One region of the Rahnella perminowiae genome, then DNA from elsewhere that is predicted to be linked to it. Evidence: predicted binding sites of a transcription regulator. Region 1 holds the regulator's gene; each other region holds the start of a gene.
What was found. The regulator LexA, encoded in region 1, represses DNA repair genes until DNA is damaged. The targets are predictions, from matches to a motif close to TNCTGTATGTACATACAGNA.
Positions count from the first base shown of each region.

Region 1 (2,272 bases):
GCCACAGATCCAGAATGATATTCAGCAGATTCCCGGCAATCAGCAAAATCACCGGCCCGCGAACATACTGAATGCCCAACAGCCAGCCAAGGATCACCAGATTCGCCAGTGAAGCCGGGGCACTGAACCAGCGAATTTCGATAAACAGCCTCGCCTGTTCAAGCACCGGTTGGCTGCCCCCGACGATATGAAACGCCTGTTCCATCAGGGGGTGCCGGAACAACACTATGGTGAGACCAGACAATACGGCCAGCAGAAAGGGTTGTACGAAAGCGCGCGCCAGCAACCGGTTATCATTCGCGCCCAGCGCCTGAGCGGTCATGCCGGTGGTACTCATCCGTAAAAAAAGTAAGAGCATAAAGAGGAAAGTCGTGATCATCGAACCCACAGCCACTCCGCCGAGATAATCCGGGCTGTCGAGATGACCGATCACCGCCGTATCCACAAGCCCGAGAAGAGGCACCGTGATATTTGAAAAAATCATCGGCAATGCCAGCCTCCAGAGCGCCTTATCGGCGGGGCTTAAAAAGGTGTTTTTGAGTGTTTGTCGCAGGGAATGATGTTGCATAGAGAATCTCATGCCGGAGGTTCAGGTTATGCCTGTAAGTGACATCGCCCCGGAAGGGGCGACGAGATGAAACGTTAAAGCTTAGCGGTATGTCAGAGGCGGCTAACGAACCCGCAAATCAACAATATGACCATTGGGATCAAGAATTTGACCCAGTAATATCTGACCGAGTCATTCGAGTTGCAGGAAGGCGGCAAGTAAAAAAATCCCGATGAGCTGACAGGAGTCAGTGATTCGGGTGAACGCACGCAGCCAACGCATCTGCAGCCCGAAGTACGAAGGTCAGATCCAGTCACCGTTGCGGATGACGCCTACGGCCAACCCTTCAATGCTGAAATTCTGCTCACGTAAATCAACCACGATCGGCTGGAAATCGCTGTTTTCAGGCAATAACTGCACCACACTGCCCTGTTTTTTCAGACGTTTCACGGTGACTTCATCGTCTATACGGGCCACGACAACCTGTCCATTACGCACGTCTTGCGTTTTATGTACAGCCAACAGATCGCCATCAAGAATACCGATATCACGCATCGACATACCGCTGACACGCAGCAGGAAATCGGCACTCGGCTTAAACATGGCCGGATCGACCTGATAGTGTCCTTCAATATGTTGCTGGGCCAGCAACGGCTCACCGGCAGCAACCCGGCCGATCAGCGGTAAACCCTCTTCTTCTTCCATCAGCAAACGAATGCCGCGTGATGCGCCGGAAACAATCTCAATAACACCCTTACGCGCCAGCGCTTTGAGATGCTCTTCCGCCGCATTGGGGGAACGGAACCCCAGACGTGATGCAATCTCTGCGCGGGTGGGTGGCATACCGGTGGTGGAGATATGATCGCGAATAAGGTCGTAGACCTCTTGTTGTCTGGTCGTTAAAGCTTTCATTCCGCCCCCTGGTTGTTTATACAGTCTTGCTGTGAGTATATACAGCTAAACGATCAATGAAAACCTAAGATTGAATAAAAACAGGGCATAACGTTGATTCCTGGAATGCAGATTCCAAATCAGAACCATCGTGGCCAAAAGATGCTGACCCAGACAAAAAACGCCAATATGATGGTCAGAAGTACGGCAGCCGAGCCGATATCTTTTGCACGGCCTGAAAGTACGTGAAACTCAGATCCGATACGGTCTATCGCGCATTCCACCGCGCTGTTGAGCAGTTCAGTGACACAGACCAAAACAACGGATCCCACCAGCAGAATGCGTTCTACGGGGCTGACATCAAACCAAAAAGATAACAAAATTAACGGAATAGCGACGCTGGCTTCCTGGCGAAAGGCCGCTTCATTTTGCCATGCCGCTTTCAGCCCTTTCCAGGAATAGCCAGCTGCTTTATAAATTCGGGTAAATCCAGTGACTTGGTTAGCCATTTCTTTTACTGATCCTTAGAGAATTTGCCGCACTTTATACCCCAAATAGTCGGGGTGCAGAAAGGCGGTAAAGAAGTGAATCCTGATGAGCTTACATGAGTAAGTGATTCGGGTGAACGTCTTAAGCCAACACCCCTGCGGCTTGAAATAAGAAGGGTATTGCATCACCACAGATCTCATCTGAGCTTTCTGGTATCCTTGCGGCGAAATGGCTAACAAGAGGCTTCACGTTTTTATGTCAGGTTGGCGTAGACTTTATTACACATTATTGAATTTACCGCTCTCATTGCTGGTAAAGAGCAAGGTCATACCTTCAGATCCGGTT
Region 1 covers NZ_JAFMOT010000185.1:234,817-237,088, forward strand. Annotated here, with positions in the region: gene dinF (MATE family efflux transporter DinF) at 1-568, opposite strand, end outside; gene lexA (transcriptional repressor LexA) at 851-1,459, opposite strand; gene J1781_RS20385 (diacylglycerol kinase) at 1,579-1,947, opposite strand; gene plsB (glycerol-3-phosphate 1-O-acyltransferase PlsB) at 2,183-2,272, shown strand, end outside.

Region 2 (2,272 bases), on a different contig from region 1:
GTACTCATGCGTAATTCATCTCCGCGATGGCGACAAGCGATAAACCGATTGTAGGGAAAACGGCGCAGTAAAAAAAGCAAACTCAGATGTTGTTAACGATTTGTCTGATAGTTTTTATTGTGCAACCCGCGTAAAAAGAGTTTCGTCAATATCGATGAAGCAGGTAACTGTTTGATGGATAGGATGAAAAACAACCATTCTGACGATCATATGTGATGAACGTTGCTCATCAAAACGTGTTAATTCGGGCATAATTCAGGACGCTTTGTAGGGATTTTGCAGAAATAACGCGTGAGATGCGTTGTTATTGTTCAAAGAGAAAAGATAGCTAAAAAGGGGGTACCAGCTTTTCAATCTGGCACGTTCTTCTGATTTTGCTTCTTTTACTTTGACAATCCGCTGTGCATTTGCGAAAACATCAGGGGAAGGAGAAATTAACTGCCTGTCTGTGACTTGAATTTATGCCATTGGCTGCTACCGGACCTGTTCCGGTCTTGTTTTTTGGCTTTTCGGTTGCAGCAGGGATGAGTGAATCAGGTTGTTTGTTGACAACCTATTAATTTCGCAGGGTTATTTCTTTTGAGTATCCGCTTTACGGCCGTGTTCCTTTTGACAGGGGATCAACGCGGCTTTTGGATGCGTAAACCTTAATCATCGGGTCTTCGCTTGGGACAACCCTTAGACATTGAAGTTGGCTGGGGTATGGCAGGTGCAGGGAAGGACAGCAGAGAGACAATAATAATGGTAGACAATAAAAAGCGTCCGGGAAAAGATCTCGACCGTATTGACCGTAACATCCTCAATGAATTGCAGAAGGATGGCCGGATTTCAAACGTCGAGCTTTCCAAACGTGTGGGATTATCTCCAACTCCATGTCTGGAGCGCGTTCGTCGTCTGGAACGTCAGGGCTTCATCAATGGTTATACTGCATTGCTCAACCCGCATTATCTGGATGCCTCGTTGCTGGTATTTGTTGAAATTACCCTCAATCGCGGCGCGCCGGATGTGTTTGAGCAGTTCAATGCGGCAGTGCAAAAACTCGAAGATATTCAGGAGTGTCATCTGGTTTCAGGGGATTTCGACTATTTGTTGAAAACCCGCGTACCTGATATGTCTGCTTACCGTAAGCTCTTAGGTGAGACTTTACTTCGTCTGCCTGGTGTTAACGACACCCGCACCTACGTGGTGATGGAAGAAGTGAAGCAGACAAATCGCCTGGTCATTAAGACCCGGTAATTGTTCTGGTGCAAAACCTTGTCATTTTAGCTACACTCCTGTGTATCTATACAGCTATGGCGCCGGGGAGTCTCGGCGCTGTTGCTTTTTCTCAGTTCACAGGAACCTGGAGAGCCTTTCTTGAGCCAGGAATATACAGAAGATAAAGAAGTTACCCTAAAAAAACTGAGCAATGGCCGCCGTCTGCTGGAGGCTTTGCTGGTTGTGGTGGCGATTTTTGCTGCTTATTTAATGGCAGCATTGGTGAGTTTTAACCCCTCTGATCCCAGTTGGTCTCAGACCGCCTGGCATGGGCCAATTCATAACTGGGGTGGAGGTGTAGGTGCATGGATGGCCGACACGCTGTTCTTCATCTTTGGCGTATTTGGCTACGCGATACCCCCTATTATTCTGTGTCTCTGTTGGGCGGCTTTCCGTCAGCGGGATAGACAGGATTTCGTCGATTATTTTGCCCTTTCGCTGCGCCTTATTGGCACGCTGGCGCTCATTGTCACGTCTTGTGGTCTTGCGGCCGTCAATATTGATGACCTGTATTACTTCGCTTCCGGCGGTGTAATCGGCAGTTTGCTCAGTACCGCGATGACCCCGTACTTCAATAACGTGGGGGCGACCCTGGTTCTGCTGTGCGTCTGGGCTGCCGGTCTGACTTTATTTACCGGCTGGTCCTGGCTGACCATCGCTGAAAAGATCGGCGGCGCAGTGCTGGGTGTGACGAATATCGTGACCAACCGCTCCCGTCGCGATGAAGATTATGATTACGACGAGCATGACGATCCGCTACTGGAAGACGACGCAAAACCTGTCGCTAAAGTTGCGCCTGCCGTCGCTGCGGCAAGCGTTGTCACAGCATCGGCGGTTGCTGCTGAAGCCGATGAAGATGATGTGCTGTTTTCTGCACCTTCCGTGAATGAGCCTGCTGCTCAGGTGTCTTCGGTAGCCAGCCCGGCGGAAGCTGAACCTGCAGCGGTTGTGAGCCCGGCACCGGCAGCCGATCCTTATGCCGCTGAACCGCCGGTTGCTAATATTGCACCGCCGC
Region 2 covers NZ_JAFMOT010000171.1:87,041-89,312, forward strand. Annotated here, with positions in the region: gene trxB (thioredoxin-disulfide reductase) at 1-8, opposite strand, end outside; gene lrp (leucine-responsive transcriptional regulator Lrp) at 742-1,236, shown strand; gene J1781_RS10120 (DNA translocase FtsK 4TM domain-containing protein) at 1,357-2,272, shown strand, end outside.
Region 2: J1781_RS10120 (DNA translocase FtsK 4TM domain-containing protein) is a predicted target of LexA. The motif match lies at 1,273-1,292, and genes of this name have one in related genera.

Region 3 (2,272 bases), on a different contig from region 1:
GGGATGGTTGCCGGTGTTATCGTGAACCGCACGCAGCAGGAAATCCCTAATGCGGAAACCATGAAAAAGACCGAAAGCCATGCAGTGAAGATTGTTGTCGAAGCGGCCCGCAGACTGCTTTAGTCCCTGTAAAACTAAAACAACCACATCTTATCAACGGGCCTCTGACGGCCCGTTTTTTTGCTCTGTTAAGCAGATCTGTTAAGGTCATGTTAGTAATCCATCTGGAATAATTGATGTATTCCCTTCCGGATCTCTGACACAAGGAACTGCATTTTTGACTGTTCACGACCTTCTTGAGTACACCACTACCTTCATTCGTGCCCATCAGGTGTGGGCTGCGCCGATCGTTTTTTTTCTGGCCTTTGGTGAATCGCTGGCATTCCTTTCCCTGCTGCTTCCGGCAACGTTTATCTTGTTGGGGCTCGGTGCGCTGATTGGCGAAACCGGCATACCGTTCTGGCCCATCTGGGCAGCCGCCGCTGCGGGGGCTTTCCTGGGCGACTGGCTTTCTTACTGGATTGGTGCCCGTTATCAGGATCGTGTTGGCAATTTCTGGCCTTTCTCCCGTCATCCGCAAATGTTGGTTCGGGGGCATGCTTTCTTTGAAAAATGGGGCATGCCGGGGGCCTTTATCGGCCGCTTTTTTGGCCCGCTTCGCGCCGTTGTGCCACTGGTTGCTGGCATCTGCGGTATGCCGCAAAAGTATTTCCAGATTGCGAATGTGACTTCGGCACTTATCTGGGCTTTCGGCATTCTGGCACCCGGTGCGTTTGGCATTCAGTGGCTGAGCCGCTGGTTTTAAATCCTGCCCTCTGTCGTTGCCCGTCGCAAGGGGGCAAATACAGAGAAATTCCTTTTTGGAAGACGTCTCGCAAAGGTTCAATGCAACAGAAAATAGACTGGACATCCATACAGCCTGACATTACCTTGGCCGCAAGAGACTTGAAGAGGGAAATCACGTGGATATCAGCATTCTGACTGCCCTGGGGGCAGGGTTAATTGGCTTACTCTTAGGATGGCTGATTGCCAGTTTGCGCCAACAGCAACAACAGACGGAGTATGAAACGCAACGCCGTTTGCTGGAACAATCGCTGGAACAGCTTAAAACGGAAAATGATACGCACAAAATCGAGCGGCAATCAGGCCAGCAGCAACTGCGTGAAGCTGAACTTGAGCTGCGAAAACTGCACAGTCTGCAGGCGGCCAGCCAGGAAAAATTACAACTTCTTGTCCACTGGCAAAACGAGTGTGACCAACTCAATCAGGAACTGCGTGCGCAGCGGGAAATCAACAGTGCGCAGGAAGCTGAGTTGCGTGAGGTTTCGACCCGTCTGGACGAAACCCGCATGGCGGCTGAAGAAAAGCAGCGTCTGCTGATTAACAGCGAACAGCGCCTGAGCAGCCAGTTTGAAAACCTGGCTAACCGGATTTTCGAACAAAATGGCCGTCGTGCCGATGAACAGAACAAGCAAAGTCTCGATAAGTTACTGCTGCCGTTGCGTGAGCAACTGGATGGTTTCCGCCGCCAGGTGCAGGACAGCTTCGGGCAGGAAGCCCGTGAGCGACATACGCTGGCGCATGAGATCCGCAATTTACAGCAACTGAATGTGGAGATGGCACGCGAAGCCGTCAACCTGACTAAAGCTCTGAAAGGTGATAATAAAACGCAGGGCAACTGGGGTGAAGTGGTTCTGAGTCGCGTGCTCGAGGCTTCCGGTTTACGCGAAGGGCATGAATACCAGACGCAGGTCAGCGTGCAGGTGGATAGCAACAGCCGGATGCAACCTGATGTGGTCGTACGGTTACCGCAGAATAAAGACGTGGTGATTGACGCCAAAATGACGCTGGTTGCGTATGAGCGTTATTTCAACAGTGAGGATGACAGCGAGCGGGAAGCGGCACTCAATGAACATATAGCCTCAGTGCGCGGACATATCCGCCTGCTCGGGCGCAAAGATTACCAGCAACTTCCCGGTCTGCGCAGCCTCGATTATGTGCTGATGTTTATCCCCGTTGAGCCTGCTTTTCTGTTGGCTATCGACCGGGAGCCCGAATTGATCAGCGAAGCGCTTCGCCACAATATTATGTTGGTCAGCCCGACGACCTTGCTGGTGGCGCTACGAACGATCAGCAACTTGTGGCGCTATGAGCATCAGAGTCAGAACGCCAAACGTATCGCCGATCGCGCGGCCCGTCTTTACGACAAACTGCGACTGTTTGTGGATGACATGGAGTCGATGGGACAAAGTCTCGACAAAGCGCAGGGAAG
Region 3 covers NZ_JAFMOT010000157.1:47,321-49,592, forward strand. Annotated here, with positions in the region: gene udp (uridine phosphorylase) at 1-123, shown strand, start outside; gene J1781_RS04675 (DedA family protein) at 278-805, shown strand; gene rmuC (DNA recombination protein RmuC) at 963-2,272, shown strand, end outside.
Region 3: rmuC (DNA recombination protein RmuC) is a predicted target of LexA. The motif match lies at 901-920, and genes of this name have one in related genera.